DNA from 2 places in the Klebsiella sp. PK18 genome. Region 1 is predicted to be linked to the other one. Evidence: predicted binding sites of a transcription regulator. Region 1 holds the regulator's gene; the other holds the start of a gene.
The links. The regulator PurR, encoded in region 1, represses purine synthesis genes. The targets are predictions, from matches to a motif close to CANGCAAACGTTTGCNTG.

Region 1 (10,755 bases):
CGACGCACCCACCACAGCATGCTGGCGAACATCACCCAGTAAACCGAAGCAGTCGCTACGCCACAGCCGACACCGCCCAGCTCGGGCATGCCGAAATGACCATAGATAAAGATATAGTTCACCGGAATGTTGACCAGTAAGCCGATAAAGCCCATGACCATCCCGGGTTTGGTTTTCGCCAGCCCTTCACACTGATTACGGGCAACCTGGAAGAACAGATAGCCCGGCGCGCCCCACAGCAGGGCGCGCAGATAGCCAACCGCCTTCTCAGCCAACAGCGGGTCGATATTATGCATGGAGCTGATGATATAGCCGGCGTTCCACAGCACGACCATAATCAGCACCGAGACAAAGCCGGCCAGCCAGAAGCCCTGACGCACCTGCTGTGCGATGCGATCCCGCCGTCCGGAGCCGTTAAGCTGCGCCACCACCGGGGTCAGCGCCAGCAGCAGCCCGTGGCCAAAGAGGATCGCCGGCAGCCAGATGGAGGTCCCGATGGCCACGGCGGCCATATCCGTGGCGCTGTAGCCACCCGCCATCACGGTATCGACAAAACCCATTGCTGTCTGCGCCACCTGCGCAAGGATGACGGGTATAGCCAGAGCTAATAACTGACGCGCTTCAACGAAATACTTCTGCACGTGAACACCTTTATTTTGTTGTTATTTTGAGACTAAAAAAGCCGCCGTAACTGGCAGCAAGGGGATAAAAATGAGGAATTTCCAGTCTATTGTAGCGAGGATTAGCCATTAAGCCAGTGAAAAAAGAGTCGAGGCACGAAGCGCGCTGGCAACCGCTTTGCCCTCCTGTTATTGTTCCCGATAGCGAAAACGGTAATGATACCGTCATGATTTTCAACAGGAGCCTAACATGTTTACTGGTATTGTTCAGGGAACCGCGAAAGTGGTCTCCATTGATGATAAACCCAATTTTCGCACCCATGTGGTGGAGCTACCGGCGCATATGCTGGAGGGGCTGGAAACCGGCGCCTCGGTAGCCAATAACGGCTGTTGCCTGACGGTGACCGAAATAAACGGCGCGCACATCAGCTTCGATCTGATGAAAGAGACGCTGCGGATTACCAACCTCGGCGATATTCAGATCGGGGATGAAGTGAACGTCGAGCGGGCGGCGAAATTCAGTGATGAAATCGGCGGGCATCTGATGTCCGGCCATATTATGACCACCGCGGAAATCGTGAAGATCCTCACTTCCGAAAATAACCGTCAGATCTGGTTTAAAGTGCAGGATCCGACGCTGATGAAATATATCCTTTATAAAGGTTTCATCGGTATTGATGGCATTAGCCTGACGGTGGGCGAGGTGACGGCAACCCGCTTCTGCGTGCATCTTATCCCGGAAACGCTGCAGCGGACCACGCTGGGCGCGAAAAAGCTGGGTGACCGCGTCAATATTGAGATTGACCCGCAAACTCAGGCGGTTGTCGATACGGTTGAACGCGTGCTGGCCGCGAAAGACGTTGCGTCTAAGGTGAATGAAGCCTGAAAAAAATCCCCCGCCGGTGAGCGGGGGAGATTTTGTTAGCGGGCGATGCGTAGCCCATGTTCAATGCCGCGCGAGAACACTACCTGCCAGAGCTGAATGTCACGGGCGCGGAAGGCGCCGGCGCAGGCGTTCAGATAATAGCTGAACATCCGTTTGAAACGTTCAGAATAGTTATCGGCAATTTCCGGCCAGCTGGCGAGAAAACGCTCATACCAGGCCATCAGGGTGGTGTCATAATCGGCGCCGAAGTTATGCCAGTCTTCCATCACAAAGTGCTTCTCGCTGGCATCGGCGATCTGCCGAACCGACGGCAGACAGCCGTTGGGGAAGATATATTTATCGATCCACGGGTCGACGTTATGGTCGGTGACTTTGGAACCGATGGTGTGCAGTAAGAAACGGCCGTTGGGTTTCAAATTACGATCCGCGACCTCAAAGTAGGTGGCGTAATTTTTCGGTCCCACGTGCTCGAACATACCGACGGAGACGATACGGTCAAAGCTGTCGTGCAGATCGCGATAGTCCTGGAGCCGAATCTCCACGTCAAGATCAGCGCAGCGCGCCTGGGCCATCTTTTGCTGCTCGGCGGAGATGGTCACGCCGACAACGCTGACCTGGTAATTTCGCGCCATATACTCGGCGAGCCCGCCCCATCCACAGCCGATATCCAGTACCCGCATCCCCGGCTCAAGCTCCAGCTTACGACAGATGAGGTCCAGTTTAGCCTGCTGCGCCGCTTCGAGGGTTTGCGCCTCTTTCCAGTATCCGCAGGAATACTGCATGTAGGGGTCAAGCATTCGGCTGAAGAGATCGTTGCCGAGATCGTAATGCTCTTTGCCAACAATCCAGGCGCGTTTTTTACTTTGCAGATTGAACAGGCGAGCGCCTGCGATGCGGAGTGTATCTTTGAAATGGTGAGGGAGCTGTTTTTCCAGTCCGGCGCGAAGCACTTTGTGGAAGAATATATCCAGACGCTCGCAGTCCCACCAGCCGTCCATATAGCTTTCGCCTAACCCCAGCGACCCCTCCTGCAGGACACGTTTAAAGAAAAGAGGGTTTTTAATTCGCAGGTCTGACGGCGCGGAGCCATTGATTTCTATTCCCGCACGGCCCAATAATTCAGCTGCAATCCGGTACCAGTCATCATTTGGTACACTTACTTCTTCTATACACGATGAACTCATAGCTTCTCCATCACGCCCAAGTGATCAGAACCTTAAAACAGCGTAGACGCTTTTTTGGCTTTGTGAGAAATCTCACGGATAATCCGTGAAGTCGCTATCCGACGTAGAACAGAGGAAGGGAGATAACCCTTGCCGAAAGGCCTTCCATGGTGAAACGGAGGCATCCTGCATCCGTTAATATTTAACTATTTTCTATTTATGTGAACCCGGATCCAGTATAGGACGCTAAGTACTGGCTTTCAATAAAATTTTCTTAGCATGCTAACGACTGGTCCGGGCAACGGCGATGGGCGTTACGCGTGGGAAGAGTGGGGGGTCAGCTCCGGCGTTTGCTGCAGGCGATAGCCGATTCCGGCTAAGCCAATCGAGACCAGCATCACACTGGTGGTGGTCAGCAGCGGCGTGGCGATCAGCGCCGATACCAGCAAACTGGTCAGGAAGCACAATCCCAGCTGCAGCGTATTCTGCAGCGCCGCCGCGCGGCCCGTTGCCTGAGGGAAGGGCTTCAGCGCCTGGGCGACCACAATGGGATAGATCCCGCCGTTGACCACCGCCATCATGCAGAACGGGATCATTAACGCCACCAGCGAGGCATGCGTTTGCAGGCCGACCAGCCAGGTGGCGGCAACGCTGACGGCGAAGACCACCAGCAGCCACGGCAGCATCTGTTGTCCTGACCATTTTTGTAGCAGTGCGCGACAACCATAGCCGCCCACCAGAAAGGCGATGGTCTGTGGGATATAGCTCAGGCCGATAGCGGTTGGGCCATAGCCCATTTCGTGCAGGATAAAAGGTGAACCGGTAAGCCAGGCGAAGAAGCTGGCGGAGCAGGCGGCGTAGATCAGGACGTTGCCGCTGTATTCCCGGGAGCGCAGCAGCGCGAGAAAGGTGATCTTCTGCTGTGTCACTGCTACCGACTTTGCGGCTGCCTTCAGGCGCAGGGCAGGCAGCATCAGCAGCAGAGTAATGGCAAACAGGGTGGCGAAGATGGCTTGCCACTCGAAGTGCACCAGTAGCCAGCTACCCAGCAGCGGGGCCAGCGCTGGCGACAGTCCTACCAGCGGCATAATGGTGGCGAAGATGCGGTTCGTGCGCTGGGCAGGATAGTAATCGGTGACCATCGCCTGCCAGGTAACGGCCGCGGCACAGACGCCAATCGCCTGCAAAAAGCGCAGCGCCAGCATCAGGGTAGCGTTGTGCACCCACAGCATCCCCAGACAGCCGGCCGCGAAAATTGCCAGGCCGCTCAACAGCACCGGTTTGCGCCCATAGCGGTCCGACAGCGGCCCCCAGAACAGCTGCCCCAGCGCGAAGCCGGCGAGGAACAGGCTCAGGCTGGCGCTGATGGAGGCAGCGGAGGTATTGAGATCCTGCTGCATGGCGGCAAACGCCGGCAGGTACATATCGGTGGCCAGAAAGCCCAGCACGCTCAGGCCGGCCAGCCAGACTAAAAATCCTTTCCCAGGTTGTGACATAACGTTCTCATTTTTGGAGTACAGGTACGATGCCGCAGAGTGTAGGGAGTGCATTGTGGCTTGTGAAACGCTAATATTTGTCACATGCATTCAAAAATTTTGCAGGCAGAAAATGTGGTCTGAATACTCTCTGGAAGTGGTTGATGCCGTAGCCCGCAACGGCAGCTTCAGCGCGGCCGCGCAGGAGCTGCACCGGGTGCCCTCCGCCATCAGCTATACCGTGCGTCAGCTTGAAGAGTGGCTGGCCGTTCCCTTGTTTGAGCGCCGCCATCGTGATGTGGAGCTGACGCCCGCAGGGGTCTGGTTCTTACAGGAAGGGCGCTCTGTTATCAAAAAAATGCAGATCACCCGCCAGCAGTGCCAGCAAATCGCCAACGGCTGGCGCGGGCAGCTGTCGATCGCGGTGGATGATATTGTGAAACCGGCGCGGATGCGCCAGATGATCGTCGATTTCTATCGCCATTTTCCCGACGTCGAGCTCATCGTTTTCCAGGAAGTGTTCAACGGCGTATGGGATGCGCTGGCCGACGGCCGTGTAGAACTGGCGATTGGCGCAACGCGATCTATTCCGGTCGGGGGCCGCTATGCGTTTCGCGATATGGGGATGCTGAGCTGGGACTGCGTGGTGGCGAGCGATCACCCGCTGGCGAAGATGGAGGGACCCCTGAGCGATGATGTCCTGCGTAACTGGCCGTCGCTGGTGCGGGAGGATACGTCACGTTCACTGCCCAAACGAACAACCTGGCTGCTGGATAACCAGAAGAGGGTGGTGGTCCCCGACTGGGAATCGTCGGCCACCTGTCTGTCGGCGGGCCTCTGCGTCGGCATGGTGCCGAGCCATTTCGCCCGACCATGGGTAGATCGCGGCGTGTGGACCGCGCTGGCGCTGGAGAATCCGTTCCCGGATGCCGCCTGCTGTCTGACCTGGCAGCAGAGTGATGCCTCACCGGCGCTGAACTGGATGCTCGACTATCTGGGGGACAGCGACACGCTGAATCGGGAATGGCTGCGGGCGCCGGAATAATATGCGCCCGCAAACGTCTTAGCGGCGATAATCGACAAACGGGCCATCCGCCACGGAGCGGCGTTCGACCAGACGAGGATGCACTTCGATAGACTGTGACTCTTCGCGCTTATTAACGATACGATCCAACAGCATGTTAAATGCGGCTTCGCCCAGGGAATCTTTCGGCTGATGAATGGTGGTTAACGCCGGGCTGAAATAGCGGGCGTTACGCACATTATCATAACCGATCAGCGAAATGTCCTGCGGCACCCGCAGCCCCATTTCATCCGCCGCGCAGATAGCGCCCATCGCCATGATATCGCCGCCGCAGAACACCGCCGTCGGACGGTGCTGCTGGCTTAAGATCTGCTGCATAGCGCGGTAGCCGGACTCCGGCTCGAAGTCGCCCTGCACAATCCAGTTTTCCGGCACGCTGATATGCGCCTCTTTCATCGCCTGCATAAAGCCGGCCAGGCGGCCTGCGCCGGTGTTGCGCTCCAGCGGACCCGGGATCACGCCGATTTCACGATGGCCACGTTCAATCAGGTAGCGTCCGGCGATATAGCCGCCCTGGAAGGCGTTATCGATCACCGCATCGGTGAAGTCGGCTTTTGCTTCGCCCCAGTCCATCACCACCATCGGGATATGGCGATACTCTTCCAGCATGCTCAATACCGAATCCGGATATTCGGAACACATCACCAGCAGACCGTCGACACGCTTCTGCGCCATCATCGACAAATAGGCGCGCTGTTTTTCCGGATCGTTCCATGCGTTGCCGAGGATCAGGGTGTAGCCCTTCTGGAAGCAGCTCTTTTCAACAGACTCAATAATTTCAGCAAAATAGGCGGCTTCGCTACTGGTCGCCAGCAGACCAATCGATTTTGTATGATTGACTTTCAGGCTGCGGGCCACGGCGCTCGGCGAGTAGTGCAGCTCTTTGATCGCCGCCCACACCGCATTGCGCGTCTCTTCGGCAACGAAACGGGTTTTGTTAATTACATGTGATACAGTTGTAGTGGAAACGTTTGCGCGCTTCGCTACATCTTTAATAGTTGCCATTACATCTCACTCCATGCCTTGACCTGATCGCCTGATCATCGATACGTAAACGTTTGCCTACACACACCCTGAATACAATTTTCAACATTGCATCACGTCGGGAAAACGACACAGAACGACAGGAAGGGGTCAATGGCCGATACGCTTTTAAATTAGCGTGGGATTTTGTCCGATCTTGGGGCAAAGTGGAAGAGCAAAAATGTGCATCGCCCTAAATCCCGGAAGATTTTTGCGATTTTTTGTGCAAAAATGAGCAAGCTCACTTTTGGTGTGGGGATAACAAGAGGGAAAAATGATGGATACCAATTTAAAGTTTTCGCTGATCACCACGGTTATTGCCCTCGGCGTGATCGTTGCTTTCAGCCTGACCGCCATACTGCACTAATGTTCCAGTGAGGGAGGAGCGCGGCCTCCTCCCCGTATCCCGCCATTATTATCAATTCTGCAAAAATCTTTTGTCATTTCGTTCACTTTTGTTTTTTTGTGATTGATGTCATGCTTTTGGCTTCTGATGTTACGCCGTCCTCTCTGACGGTCTGATGGAGTCATTGAATGAAAATCAACTTTCCTTTACTTGCGCTGGCGATCGGCGCCTTTGGCATCGGTACCACCGAGTTCTCCCCAATGGGATTGCTGCCGGTGATTGCGAAAGGTGTGGACGTCTCGATACCGGTAGCGGGAATGCTGATCAGTGCGTATGCCATCGGCGTCATGGTCGGCGCGCCGTTGATGACCCTGCTGTTGTCACATCGCGCGCGGCGCAATGCGCTGATTTTTCTGATGGGGATCTTCACCGTCGGCAACCTGTTGTCATCCATTGCGCCGGATTACACCACCTTGCTGCTGTCGCGCATTATTACCAGCCTTAACCACGGTGCTTTCTTTGGCCTGGGATCAGTGGTCGCAGCCAGCGTCGTGCCAAAGCATAAGCAGGCCAGCGCGGTAGCCACGATGTTTATGGGGCTCACCATCGCCAACATCGGCGGTGTGCCGGCGGCGACCTGGCTTGGCGAAACCATCGGCTGGCGGATGTCCTTCCTGGCCACCGCAGGGTTAGGCCTGCTGGCGATGGTCAGTCTGTGGTTCTCTCTGCCGAAGGGCAGCGCCGGTGAGCGCCCGGATGTCAAAAAAGAGCTTTCAGTCCTGCTACGCCCGCAGGTACTCTCCGCCTTGCTGACTACCGTGCTCGGTGCCGGGGCAATGTTTACGCTGTATACCTATATCTCGCCAGTGCTCAATACGCTGACCCACGCTTCATCGCTGTTTATTACCGCGATGCTGGTGCTGATTGGCGTTGGTTTTTCGCTGGGCAACTATCTGGGCGGCAAATTCGCCGACCGGTCGGTCTCTGGCACGCTGAAAGGCTTTCTGCTGCTGCTGATGGCGATCATGTTGGCGATCCCGCTGCTGGCGCAATCCCAGGCCGGAGCGGCCATCAGCATGATTGTCTGGGGCGCAGCCACCTTTGCGGTGGTTCCGCCGCTGCAGATGCGGGTCATGCGCGTGGCGCATGAAGCGCCGGGGCTCTCTTCTTCGGTGAATATCGGCGCGTTCAACCTCGGCAACGCGCTGGGCGCCGCCGCCGGTGGGGCGGTGATCTCTGGCGGACTGGGCTATGCGTTTGTGCCGGTGATGGGGGCGATTATCGCCGGTCTGGCGCTGCTGCTGGTCTGGTTCAGCGGACGAGCGCAGCCGGAAGAGGCCTTTGCCAGCCAGTAACGCGAGTGTAGGGAAGGGCTAAAAAAAACCGCAGCCGGGGAGACCCTGCTGCGGTTTGTCGTTTATGCCGCCAGGTTGGCCGCAACAAACTTCCAGTTAACCAGCGCCCAGAAATGGTCCAGGTAGCTTGGACGGGCATTGCGGTAGTCGATGTAGTAGGCGTGTTCCCAGACGTCAACGGTCAGCAGCGGCTTCGCGTCGGTGGTCAGCGGGGTACCGGCGTTGCTGGTGGAGACGATAGCCAGGCTGCCGTCGGCATTTTTGACCAGCCAGGTCCAGCCCGCGCCGAAGTTTTTCGCTGCGGCATCGGTAAATTTGGCTTTAAAATCCGCAAAGCTGCCGAAGGATTTGGCAATCGCGGCCGCTAACTCGCCTTCCGGTTCGCCGCCGGCGTTCGGCGCCAGGCAGTTCCAGTAGAAGGTGTGGTTCCAGACCTGGGCTGCGTTGTTGAATACGCCGCCTTCAGAAGTGCGGACGATCTCTTCGAGAGATTTGCCTTCGAACGCAGTGCCTTTGATCAGGTTGTTGAGGTTAGTGACATACGCCTGGTGGTGTTTACCGTAGTGATATTCCAGGGTTTCTGCGGAAATGTGCGGCGCCAGGGCGTCTTTTGCATATGGTAATGCAGGTAATTCAAACGACATTGCTACTCTCCTTATAACTTTTTGTTTTTCTCACATTGACAAGATGAGGTTTTCATCAGAATCGTGTTCTGGCCACCCGGCGCTGTCGCGTCACGGGCTGTTATTGTATTGAGAATGTTAACATTTGCCGCAAGCAGTGAAAAGCCTTACAACGATAAAGGCTATTGCCGCAGGCGCAACTGATGAAGGCTTAACCGTTTTCTACGGGACGAGGCGTCAAACCGCTCGCAGATGTTGCAAAAATGTTTACGGAGACGCCGTCTGCGCTTTTCCGACTCTCGCAGGGAAGGTTTAACGTCTTCTGCTTTTTCTCTGACGATCGCAGCCATGCATCCTCGTTGAGGATAAATATTCATTTAAAATCAGATTGTTAATAAAAATATGCGCCCAGGCAATCGCCGCTATGCCAATAATTCATTGTCTATTTTGCTATTTGTATGACAAATATGACCACCGACATGAATTTCCCACAGGATGGCTACGATGGCAAAAACAGGTGAGGTGGTGAGCCCGAAGATGATCCCGGTTGTACAGGGGATCGTTGACTGGATCGAAGCCCATATTTTAGACACCCTGCCGGTCAGCACGATTGCGAAAAAGTCCGGTTATTCGCACTGGTATTTCCAGCGGCAGTTCGCCATGGTGACCGGCTGCACGCTGGCGAACTACGTCAGTCGGCGAAAAATGACCATTGCGACAATCTATTTAACGCAGACGCAAGCGTCGATACAGAGTATTTCTCAGTGCCTGGGATACGACGGACAGGCCGCTTTCTGCCGGACCTTTCACCGTCACTTTGGTATGTCGCCCACCCGCTATCGTCGGGAAGCGCCGGGCAAGGAGATGAATATGCAGTATCCTTTGACGGTAGAAGGGAAAGACGCGCAGGTGAGGCGGTCTGCCGCCGTAGCGGCAGACCAGGATCAGCGAATGGTTTTCGGCGTCATGACGCGACGAGCGCCAACATAATGGCGAACCCAGTAATCCTCGCTCAGGGAGGTGATTTGTATATCACGACCTGTGCGTGGTGACTGAATAAATTTCCCGTTGCCGACGTAGACGCCAACGTGATCGGCAGTACCGCGTCCGCGGGTGCGGAAGAAGACCAAATCGCCGCTCTGCAGTTCATCACGATCCACCGGACGCGCATCGCGCAGGTGGTACATTTCATTAGCCGTACGCGGGATGTGAATTTTGACCAGGTCCTTATAGGCGTAATAAACCAGTCCGCTGCAGTCAAAGCCGGTACGTGGCGAGGTGCCGCCCCAGCGATAGGGTTTACCCAACTGGCCCATCAATTTGTTCATGGCGGTACTTTGCGCTTTCTGCACCCGGACTTTATGGGCGTCGGCGATCGTTAAATTCGCATCGCTGGCCTCAGGTTTACAGCGTTTTTTATAGCCCTTACGCACCACGCATTTGCTTTTGACGCTGTTCAGCGCCAGGGTCGGCTCGGCGCTGGCGGCGACCGTTTTCGCGCACTGCTTTTTATAACCTTTACGCAGCACGCATTTTTTCGTCGCGCCGGCGGCCTGACGATGAAGTGCGGTTTGGCTTGCTGCGGTAGTGCGGGAAGGGAGCCGGGTGCTCGAGGACTTTTTACTGGTGGTTTTAGCGGTGGTTTTACTTTTTTGACTGGTAGCTTTTTTCTTGCGCTCTGAGCCACTTTTCGCGGGCAACGCCTTTGGCGAAGCGGAGGCGTGCGTATGCCCTGACGCCTGAGCCAGTGGCGTGAATGAGATAGATGTGAACAGTAATGCACAGAGCGATATCGCGATTTTGTTTAGCCGCGCCACTGAGCAATCCCCTGATTAATTACAGACATGTACAAATGCCTGACGATGAATGACAAACCGGAATGATTCTAAAGCATAAAAACCCGGAAAGTTAATATTCTTTTGTATCAAAAATGTCGATTGGTTAACGATTGCAAGAAAACGCGTCAGACATTGACCGTCTCGCACAGAAAATGCGCAATGAGCGCCCGCCTGCGACGGCAAAATGATATTTTTAAGGCAACTTCGCGCAACAGAAGATAAAATATGAATAGTGAAAAAAATGTTATTATCCGTCCTGCCTACAGGACGCTACAATGACAAGTTACTGCCGTAGAAAGAAGTTTAAGGAAGCACGACAATGAGCTCGACTTTAGAAAAGAT
Region 2 (10,755 bases), 890 kb from region 1:
GGTACCATCGCCAAAGTACTTTTTATCTTTCACCGACGGGCCGGCGAAGGCGAAATCTTTCCCGGCAGGCTGTTTCAGGAAGCCTTCGCTGGCGGCGACTTCATCCTGCAGCGCCGCATCCAGACGGCCAGCAGCGAGGTCTGAATAAATCAGATCCTGGTTCTGGTAGGCCACCACGTCAACGCCCTGGCTGCGCCAGCGGTCATTGGCATAGGCTTCCTGAGTCGAACCTTGCAGCACCCCGACGTGCTTACCTTTCAGCGCCTCCAGCGTCGGCTGGATCGGCGACCCTTTGGCGGCGATCAGACGCGAGTCAGCGGCATAAAGCTTGTCAGAGAAAGCGATCTCTTGCTGACGCTTCTCGGTAATGGAGAGCGAAGAGATGATGGCGTCAATTTTCTTCGCCTTGAGGGAGGGGATCAGGGAGTCAAAATCACTGCCGACCCAGGTACATTTCACCTTAATTCGGGAGCACAGCTCATTGCCTAAATCGATATCAAAACCAACAAAGTCCCCTTTTGCGTCTTTCGACGAAAATGGCGCATAGGTCGCGTCAGTGCCAATGCGAATGCTCTGCGGCAGAGCAGCAAACACGCTCGCCGTGCTGCTCATTCCCACGAGTAAAGAGAGAGCCAGAATCGTCTTCTTCATACAGTACCCTTAAGTGTCGTGATGTGGTGCGTTGCTTGTTATGGTGATTGCCGATCAATCCTGCAGTTTTTGTGCCATCTTCCCGGTGCGTGCCGGGAACAGGGTTAAATTTGTTAAAATAAAGTTGCAGGATTGTCTTGGAAGGGAAGATACCAGCATTACTGGCGAAACCGCAGTGCCTCAGCGCAAAAAGACGAAATAAATGTCGAGGATTTGATCGGGACGACAAATTTGCACCACTGCGGCGCAAGCGTACATTGATTGCACTTATTTAGTGCAATCCTGTGTCCCCTGCCAGCGGGTAAACAGGTCTTGAGACAGGCTAATATCGAACTGATCGAGCACCCGGTTGACGGTCTGGTTGATGACATCATCCAGGCTTTGCGGCCGGTGATAAAAAGCCGGCACCGGCGGCATAATGACCGCCCCGAGCTCCGCGGCCTGAACCAGCAGTCGCAGATGGCCGAGATGGAACGGCGTTTCCCGCACGCAGAGCACCAGCGGACGACGCTCCTTCAGCACAACATCGGCCGCCCGCGTCAGCAGGCCATCCGTATAGCTATGGACAATACCCGAGAGTGTTTTCATTGAGCAGGGTAAAATCACCATCCCGGCGGTTTTAAACGAGCCGGACGAGATACTGGCGGCGATATCGCGAGCGTCATGTACCACATCGGCCAGCGCCTGCACGTCGCGCACGCTGAAGTCGGTCTCGAGGGCCAGCGTTTGCCGCGCCGCCTGGCTGAGGATCAGATGGGTCTCAATCTCCGGCACATCCCGCAGCACCTGCAGCATCCGCACGCCATAGATAGCGCCGCTGGCGCCAGAAATGCCAATAATCAGTCGTTTCACGTTCTGTTACCCCTTGCGCGTGTGCCGCAGACTTTGCCGGATTATAGCCTGTGGCGCAACTATTGACGCGCAGTTGATGGGCGAAAAAAAGCCCGCCGTCCCTCAGGAGCGGCGGGCCGCGACGCGCGAACGGGTTAACCCTCGTTGTGCATCTCGAGGTTTTCGACTTCGTTCTGCAGCTGGACCGCTTTGGCATCATCGTTACGCAGGGAGTCAAGATAGTCGAGGTACTGCTGGTCGACATCCCGGGTCACATATACGCCGTTGAAGACAGAACATTCAAACTGTTGAATATCCGGGTTCTCCGCGCGCACTGCGTCGATCAGATCGTTGAGATCCTGGAAAATCAGGCCATCGGCACCGATGATCTGGCGGATCTCATCCACTTCGCGGCCATGGGCGATCAGTTCGTTGGCGGTCGGCATATCGATACCATACACGTTCGGGAAACGAATTTCCGGCGCAGCGGAGGCCAGATACACTTTTTTCGCCCCCGCTTCGCGCGCCATCTCAATGATCTGCTCCGAGGTGGTGCCGCGTACAATGGAATCATCGACCAGCAGCACGTTCTTATCGCGGAATTCCGCACGGTTGGCGTTGAGCTTACGGCGAACAGATTTACGACGCAGCTGCTGACCGGGCATGATAAACGTCCGGCCGACGTAGCGGTTCTTCACAAAGCCCTGACGATAAGGTTTGTCGAGAATGCGGGCGATTTCCAGCGCGATGTCGCAGGAGGTCTCCGGGATCGGGATAACGACGTCAATATCCAGATCTTCCCACTCGCGGGCAATCTTTTCGCCCAGCTTAGTCCCCATGTTGACGCGGGCGCTGTAGACGGAAATTTTGTCAATAAACGAGTCCGGACGGGCAAAATAGACGTACTCGAACAAGCATGGGTTGCTGACCGGATTATCGGCACACTGACGGGTATACAGCTGGCCTTTCTCAGTAATATAGACCGCTTCGCCCGGCGCGACATCGCGCAGGAATTCAAAACCAAGCGTATCAAGCGCCACGCTTTCCGAGGCCACCATATACTCGGTGCGGCCGTCGCCAACGTCACGTTTACCCAGCACCAGCGGACGAATGCCGTTAGGGTCGCGGAAGGCCACCATGCCATGACCGATGATCATCGCGACGCACGCGTACGCGCCGCGGATCAGACGGTTGGTCGCCGCAATCGCAGCGAAGATGTTGTCCGCTTCCAGCGGGTAGTGACGGAAGTTATCCAGCTCACTGGCGAAAATATTGAGGAGGATTTCGGAATCAGAGGTGGTATTGATATGGCGGCGTTTTTCTTCAAACAGCTTTTTACGCAGCTCGTGCGCATTGGTCAGGTTGCCGTTATGCGCCAATGTGATGCCATACGGCGAGTTAACGTAAAACGGCTGCGCCTCGGAGGCGCTGGAGCTGCCCGCCGTAGGATAACGCACGTGGCCAATACCCATATTGCCCTGCATACGCTGCATGTGGCGGGCTTCGAATACGTCGCTTACCAGCCCGTTAGCCTTACGCAACCGGAAGCAGTTGTTGGCATCAATGGTGATGATGCCAGCGGCATCCTGTCCACGGTGCTGGAGCACCGTTAGCGCATCATAAATCGACTGGTTAACCGGCATAACACCGGCGATACCGACAATACCGCACATACGTCTTTTCCTCGTTCAGCAACGACCCAAAGTCTATACTTTAGGCAAGAAACTTGACGAGCTTTGCAGGTATTCAAAAAACCATCTGATGACGGGGGTAAAATAGGGAATAAACTGCGACTGATGCCAGTCATCGCTCTTCGCCACTCCGGTAAAGGTGTCCAGGAAGAACAAGATAGCGGCGATGATCAGCACCCCACGTAGCGCGCCGAAGCAGATCCCCAATACCCTGTCGGTTCCTGACAAACCGGTCTTCTCCACCAGCTGGCCTATCACATAGTTCACGATAGCGCCAACGATGAGCGTCACGATAAACAGCGCCGCAATAGCAATCCCATTTCGAACCCGTTCATCCTCAAAGCCCGTAAACCAGACAGACAGGTCAGCGTAGTAATGGCTGGCGACATAAAACGCGCAACCCCACGTCACTAACGATAAAGCTTCGCGAACAAAGCCGCGGATCAGGCTGACCAGGCAAGAAAGACCCAGCACCGCCATAATGGCGTAATCAATCCAGACCATATACGTCCCACGATTTACGCCCTGTCGTCCAGTTCGGGGCGCATTCTAACAGAAAAAGAAAACGTTTGCGTAGGGATTTCCATGCCCTACAGAAATAAAAATGGCGCTGAAAAAACATTCAACGCCAGACTGCCTTTCGCCTCTTGAGGGCGGCTGAGACAGGGTTTGCGGGGCGTTTCTCCCCGCCACGTTCTCTCCGCATGGTGGAAAAAACAATCAGTTTGGGGTGAAGCCCATCACGACCCCGCTAAGCCCGGAGATCTGCTGTAGATCGCCCAGCTGGCCTTTCAGCTTGTCTTTTGACGCATCCGGGCCGACGAGGATGCGGGTAATTTTACCCTGTACCGGCGTCGAAGGCGACGTATAGACTTTGAAACCCGAGGCCCGCAGTTTACCCACAATCTCATTCACCTTATCGGCGTTCTTCAACGCGCCCAGTTGAACCACATAGGCTTTCCCGGTCGGCGCCGGCAGGGCCGCCTGCTGCTGCGGTGGCTGTTGCTGCTGTGGCTTAGCCGGCGGCGGCGTTGGCGTCGCGGCCTGCTGTTGCGGCTGCGGCTGTGGTTTCGGCTGCGGCTTGGGCTGCGGTTTCGCGGCCACCACCGGCTCCTGAACGTCATCGAAGCTGTTGCTGTTCACCGGAATACGCGATGGATCTAACGATGGCGCGGCGGCATCGCCCGCCCGCACCTCTTCCGCCGCCCCTTCCGGCGGTTGCGAAGGCAACGCCTGGGTCGCCGCTGGCAACATATCCGGTTCATCGCGATCGCCAGGTTTCGGCACCAGCGGGATCGCGGCAAACTCATCCTGGTAATGCTTTTTCTGCCCGTCCAGCAGCCCTGGCAGGATAATCACCCCCAGCGCCACCAGCACGATTGTCCCGACTAAACGGTTCTGAAACTTACTCGCCACCGATTCTCCCCGCGTCTATCTCTTCCATAACCTGCGCTACGGTGTGAAACGAACCACACACCAGCACGGTATCTTCCACTTTAGCGTCAGCCATGGCCGCATGCCACGCCTGCGCCACGCTGGTATAGACTGTGCCGCCACGCAAATGTTCCAACAGCTGCTCCGCCGTCGCGCCGCGCGGGCCTTCCAGCGGCGCGCAGTACCAGGCGTCGACTTCCGGGGCCAGATTGGCCAGCGTACCGGCAATGTCCTTATCATGCAGCATACCAATAACCGCCAGCACGCGTCCCGTTTTCGCTAACGTTTTGAGACGCCCGGCGAGATAGGCCGCCGCGTGCGGGTTATGCGCTACATCGAGGATCACCCGCGGGGCATCGCTGATTATCTGAAAACGGCCCGGCAGCATCGCGTCGCGGATCCCATCGCGGAGGATGGCGTCATCCACGGCAAGCCCGCTGGCGCGCAGCGCCGCCACGGCCGTCGCCGCATTCGGCAACGGCACCTGAGGCAACGGCAGGCGGCTTAACGCCCCGGCCGCGTCGCGGAAGGACCAAGTCTCGTCCTCCACCTCATAGCACCAGTCGACGCCGCGGCGCTGGAGCAGCGCGCCCTTCTCGCTGGCCACGTCGGCAATGGTGTGCGGCATATCCGGCTCACCCACCACCGCCGGTTTACCGGCGCGAAAGATACCCGCTTTTTCCCGGCCGATACTTTCGCGATCCGGCCCCAGCCAGTCGGTATGATCGAGGGCGATGCTGGTGACCACCGCGACGTCGGCATCTACGATATTGGTGGCGTCGAGACGGCCACCCAGCCCGACCTCAAGGATCACCACATCCAGCTGCGCCTGCTTAAACAGCCATAGCGCCGAGAGCGTGCCGTACTCAAAATAGGTCAACGAGATGTCACCGCGCGCGGCTTCGATTTCAGCAAACGAGGCCGTATGCGCGGCCTCCGGCAGTTCCGCTCCCTGAATGCGCACGCGTTCGGTGTAGCGCACCAGATGCGGGGAGCTGTAGACCCCCACTTTATAGCCGGCCGCCATCAGGACGGTTTCCAGCGTGCGGCAGGTGGTGCCTTTGCCATTGGTGCCCGCGACGGTAAAAACAAATGGCGCCGGTTTAACGATATCCATCTGCCCGGCGACCTCGCTGACGCGCGCCAGCCCCAGGTCGATGGTTTTACTGTGCAGATGTTCCAGATAAGAAAGCCACGTAGCCAGGGGCGACGTGGCCTGAGGAATAGGATCTTTTTCCATGATGCCCGTAAGAATTGACGGTTAACGCGTATGAATAAAAAAGGGCAGCGCCGCCAGGCCCTGCCCTCTGCTTTATCAGGCCTCAGGTTCCTGATCCGGTGCCGGCGGCACCACCACGCCTTCATGAGGCGCTTCCGAAACGGCAACCGGCGCCGGCAGGTTCATCAGCTTCGCCAGAATGCTGGCCAGCTTGAGACGCATTTCCGGGCGGCGAACGATCATATCGATCGCCCCTTTTTCAATCAGAAACTCGCTGCGCTGGAATCCCGGCGGCAGCTTCTCGCGTACGGTCTGCTCAATTACGCGAGGACCGGCAAAGCCGATCAGCGCTTTTGGCTCGGCAATGTTCAGATCGCCCAGCATCGCAAAGCTCGCCGATACGCCGCCCATGGTCGGGTCGGTCAGCACGGAGATGTACGGCAGCCCGCGCTCCTGCATTTTCGCCAGTGCGGCGGAGGTTTTCGCCATCTGCATCAGCGACATCAGCGCTTCCTGCATACGGGCGCCGCCGGAGGCGGAGAAGCAGATCAGCGGGCAGTTGTCTTCCAGCGCCTGCTCCACGGCGCGCACAAAGCGTGCGCCGACGACGGAACCCATTGAGCCCCCCATAAAGGAGAACTCAAAGGCGGCGGCAACCACCGGCATCGCGTAGAGCGTACCTTTCATTACCACCAGCGCGTCTTTCTCGCCCGTCTCTTTCTGAGCGGACGCCAGGCGGTCTTTGTATTTTTTTGAATCGCGGAACTTCAGCACATCTTTTGGCTCAAGTTCGCTACCCAGTTCTACCAGAGAACCTTCATCCAACAGGCTATGCAGGCGATTACGCGCCGACATGCGCATATGGTGATCGCACTTAGGACAAACCTCCAGGTTGCGCTCCAGCTCGGCGCGGTAGAGTACCTGACCGCAGCTATCGCACTTGGTCCATACACCCTCAGGAATGCTCGCCTTGCGGGTGGGAGTGATGTTGCTTTTAATTCGTTCAATCCAGCTCATTGATAACCTTTCTGCCTGAACCTGGTCGATGCCAGTTTTGTCGTAAGGGGCGCATAATGCCATTTTTGCCTCTTACAGACCATGAATGTTGCACATTAAATCATATCATCCCGGAACATGGGATAAAAAAGTGGTCAAACCGCTGCGCGCGACGATCATGTTCGGTCACGCGCAGCGCAGGGCGAACTACTTCGCCTGCTTTGACGCCGCCCGCTTATGGCGGATGATCTCAATCACACCCGGCAGGACGGAGAGGACAATGATCGCCACGATCAGCAGCTTCAGGTTCTCCTGCACCACCGGCAGATCGCCAAACAGATAGCCGGCGTAGGTGAACAGCAGCACCCACAGCAGCGCCCCGACCACGTTATAGGCTGCAAAATGACGATAGGACATATGCCCCATTCCCGCCACAAACGGCGCGAAGGTTCGGACTATCGGCACAAAGCGCGCCAGGATAATGGTTTTTCCGCCGTGACGTTCATAGAAGCTATGGGTTTTATCCAGATAGCTACGACGGAAAATCTTCGAGTTCGGATTACTAAACAGCTTCTCGCCGAACAGTCGGCCAATGGTGTAGTTGACCGCATCGCCGACGATGGCCGCGATGACCATCAGCAGTACCATCAGGTGAACATTGAGATCGTTCGTCGGCAGCGCCGAGAGCGCGCCCGCGACGAACAGCAAGGAATCGCCCGGCAGGAATGGCGTCACCACCAGCCCGGTTTCGCAGAACAGAATCAAAAACAGAATGGCATAAACCCAGACGCCGTACTGGGCAACCAGTTCGGCAAGGTGCACATCAATATGCAGGATGAAATCAATTAAAAAGTGAATCAAGTCCATGTTTGTCTTTACCCTTAATGACTCTATTAGTCCGCCAGAAACAGCGGGCCCATTGGCAGCACCGGTAAATCATAGTGGGCCGGGTAATCCACCGACACCAGATACAACCCTTCCGCTTTTGCCGTTGCCGCAGCGAGCGTCCTGTCTTTTGCTGCCAGCAGTTCTGCCATCCAGCTCTCTGGCTGGTTTCCGGCCCCGACTTCCATCAGGCTGCCCACAATATTCCTGACCATATGATGTACAAAGGCATTCGCTTTGATATCCACCACCACATACGCGCCGTAGCGGGTAACGTTAATATGCATCACATTCCGCCACGGGGTACGCGACTGGCACTGTACCGCGCGAAACGAGGTAAAGTCATTCTCGCCCAGCAGACACTGCGCAGCGCGCTGCATGCGCTCGGCGTCGAGCGGCTGGTGAAAATGCGTCACGCCATGACTTAGCACCGCCGGGCGCAGGCGATGATTATAGATGACGTAGCGATAACGGCGCGCCGTGGCGCTGAACCGGGCGTGAAAATCCGCCGGCACATGTTTAACCCAACGCACCGCGATGTCACCAGGTAAATTCGCATTTACCCCCAGCGTCCAGGCGGCATCTTTACGCTGCGCCCGGGTTTCGAAATGCACCACCTGGCCGGTGCCATGGACACCGGCGTCGGTGCGGCCAGCGCAAAAGACGGTAATCGGTTCGTTCGCCACCTGCGAGAGCGCCTTTTCCAGCTTCTCCTGCACACTGCGCACTTCGTTTTGCCGCTGCCAGCCGTAATATTTGCTACCGTCGTACTCGATGCCCAGCGCGATTTTAAAGATCGGCTGTTGCTCCATCTCAGACATCAGTACAGGTACTCCTCAATCAGCTTCTCGGCGATTTTCACCGCCATCAGCGCCCCGCCGAAGCGCACGTTATCCGCGACGGACCAGAACTGAATCTGCTCCGGCATGCCGTAATCGTTATGCACGCAGCCGATGGAGAGACGAGCGTTGCCGGAGGCATCGCCAACCTGGGTCGGGAATTCTCCCTCTTCAGAAAGTTCGATATCCTCACCGCGGGTAAAGGCGTCACGCGCCTCTTCCGCCGCCAGCGGACGCATCGCTTCAAAGTTCACCATCTGCGCATGGCCGTAGAAGACCGGCGACTGGACCACGTTGGCGGAGATCATCAGCCCATCATCCTGAAGAATTTTGCGCGCTTCATCGACGATACGGCGCTCTTCGCGCACGCTACCTTCCCGATCCGGCAGCAGCGGCAGCATGTTGAACGCCAGCTGGCGGCCAAAGAAATCGTCTTCATCGATGGGGATGCCGTTCAGCAGCTTGGCGCTCTGCCCTGCCAGCGCATCCACCGCTTTTTTCCCCTGCCCCGAGGCGGAGAGCAGGTTGGTGACACTGATCCGCGATAGTCCTCCCTGGTCGATAAGCGGCTTGAGCGCCGTCAGCAGCTGGCTGGTCAGGCTATTGGGCACGGCAATCAGATTGCGGTTGCGGTAATCGCCTAACACGAACGGGTTCACGTCCGGCACCACCAGCGGTACGTCTGGCTCCAGCGCAAACAGGCCGCTGAGATCGATAACCAGACACCCGGCGTTGGTGGCGTCTTCAATATACGCCGCGCTGGCTTCGGCGCCGGCGGCGAAGAAAGCCAACTGGGCCTGGGTCCAGTCAAACTCGGCAGCGTCTTTGACGATCACTGACTTGCCACCAAAACGCAGATGTTCGCCCGCGCTTTCATTGCGCGCCAGAGCAAAAATCTCCCCCACCGGGAACTGGCGTTCAGCAAGAGTTTCGAGCAGGGCTTCGCCTACGGCGCCCGTTGCGCCCAGTACGGCAATATTCCAGCCTTCAGACATGGTGGTTTACTCCAGAAATAAAGCGGCCCTGCCGGAGTATCCGGCAGGGGCATTAAGAAGACATTAACGAACAGGATGATGCACAGCGTTAAAACCGAGCTGGCGCAATAGCGTCGCCGCCTGCGCATCGCTGCACTGTACGTACAGCGAAGACCATTCGCGGCGTTCCTGATAGTTTTTACGCAGCTTGTCAAATTCACCGGCGACGCCGGCCACCTTCCGCAGCGGCGCATCATCGCGGCGCACATCATACACCAAGTGGACCAGCCTTTTCAGCGTCGGCTGATCGAGCGGCCCATGCAGGGTGATGCGGCCAAATTCCGGCGCTGGCAACAGGGTATCCAGCGCCACCTGCTGCGGATGGCCGATAAAGGCGCTGTAGGCTTCAAAAACCTGCGTCGTCCCGCGCGCTTTCCCTTCGAGGGTGTAGCCGGCGATATGCGCGGTACCAATATCCACTCGCTTGAGAAGCTCAACGTTAAGATCCGGCTCCGGCTCCCAAACGTCCAGTACCACGCTCAGCGGCTGGCCAGCTTCCAGCCGTTTCAGCAGCGCAGCGTTATCCACCACCGGTCCGCGGCAGGCGTTGATCAAAATCGTTCCAGGCTTCAGACGGCTAATCAGCGACTCATCCGCCAGATGCTGGGTTTTATATGGCCCTTCTTTATACAGCGGGGTATGGAAGGTGAGGACATCGGCTTCCTGGACCAGCGCATCGAGAGAGCGGAAATCGCCTTCGTCTCCGCGTTCGGCGCGCGGCGGATCGCAGAGTAACGTTTTAATTCCCAGCGCTTCCAGACGTTTTTGCAAGCGCCCGCCAACGTTGCCGACGCCGACGATACCAACAGTGCGGTCAGCCAGCGCGAATCCATCGCGCTCGGCGAGCATCAGCAGCGCCGAGAAAACATACTCCACCACCGCGATCGCATTACAGCCCGGCGCCGCGGAGAAACCAATCCCTGCCTGCTGCAGCCACGCCTGATCGACGTGATCGGTGCCAGCGGTAGCGGTGCCGACGAACTTAACGGCCTTACCGGAGAGCAATGCTTCATTGACCCGGGTGACCGAGCGTACCATTAAGGCATCCGCATCGGTCAGGGCCTCAGCCGGGACCGGACGCCCCGGAACCGCTTGCACATCGCCTAAACGGCTAAAAAGCTCACGGGCATAGGGCATATTTTCATCAACGAGGATTTTCACAGTTCAGTACCTGT

Region 2: a site for PurR is predicted at 3,732-3,749, ahead of cvpA (colicin V production protein). Genes of this name have one in related genera too.

What each region holds. Positions count from the first base shown of each region.
Region 1 is NZ_CM173493.1:2,345,879-2,356,633, forward strand. Features, by position in the region: gene mdtK (MdtK family multidrug efflux MATE transporter) at 1-641, opposite strand, end outside; gene AC3EMD_RS11415 (riboflavin synthase) at 871-1,506, shown strand; gene cfa (cyclopropane fatty acyl phospholipid synthase) at 1,542-2,690, opposite strand; gene punC (purine nucleoside transporter PunC) at 2,984-4,165, opposite strand; gene punR (DNA-binding transcriptional activator PunR) at 4,278-5,189, shown strand; gene purR (HTH-type transcriptional repressor PurR) at 5,208-6,233, opposite strand; gene cydH (cytochrome bd-I oxidase subunit CydH) at 6,526-6,618, shown strand; gene AC3EMD_RS11445 (MFS transporter) at 6,786-7,952, shown strand; gene sodB (superoxide dismutase [Fe]) at 8,015-8,596, opposite strand; gene AC3EMD_RS11455 (helix-turn-helix domain-containing protein) at 9,080-9,565, shown strand; gene AC3EMD_RS11460 (C40 family peptidase) at 9,520-10,392, opposite strand; gene AC3EMD_RS11465 (Grx4 family monothiol glutaredoxin) at 10,733-10,755, shown strand, end outside.
Region 2 is NZ_CM173493.1:1,458,008-1,468,762, reverse strand. Features, by position in the region: gene argT (lysine/arginine/ornithine ABC transporter substrate-binding protein ArgT) at 1-651, opposite strand, end outside; gene AC3EMD_RS07245 (hypothetical protein) at 692-853, shown strand; gene AC3EMD_RS07240 (UbiX family flavin prenyltransferase) at 919-1,503, opposite strand; gene purF (amidophosphoribosyltransferase) at 1,638-3,155, opposite strand; gene cvpA (colicin V production protein) at 3,189-3,677, opposite strand; gene dedD (cell division protein DedD) at 3,894-4,589, opposite strand; gene folC (bifunctional tetrahydrofolate synthase/dihydrofolate synthase) at 4,579-5,847, opposite strand; gene accD (acetyl-CoA carboxylase, carboxyltransferase subunit beta) at 5,923-6,843, opposite strand; gene AC3EMD_RS07210 (DedA family protein) at 7,030-7,689, opposite strand; gene truA (tRNA pseudouridine(38-40) synthase TruA) at 7,716-8,528, opposite strand; gene AC3EMD_RS07200 (aspartate-semialdehyde dehydrogenase) at 8,528-9,541, opposite strand; gene pdxB (4-phosphoerythronate dehydrogenase PdxB) at 9,605-10,741, opposite strand.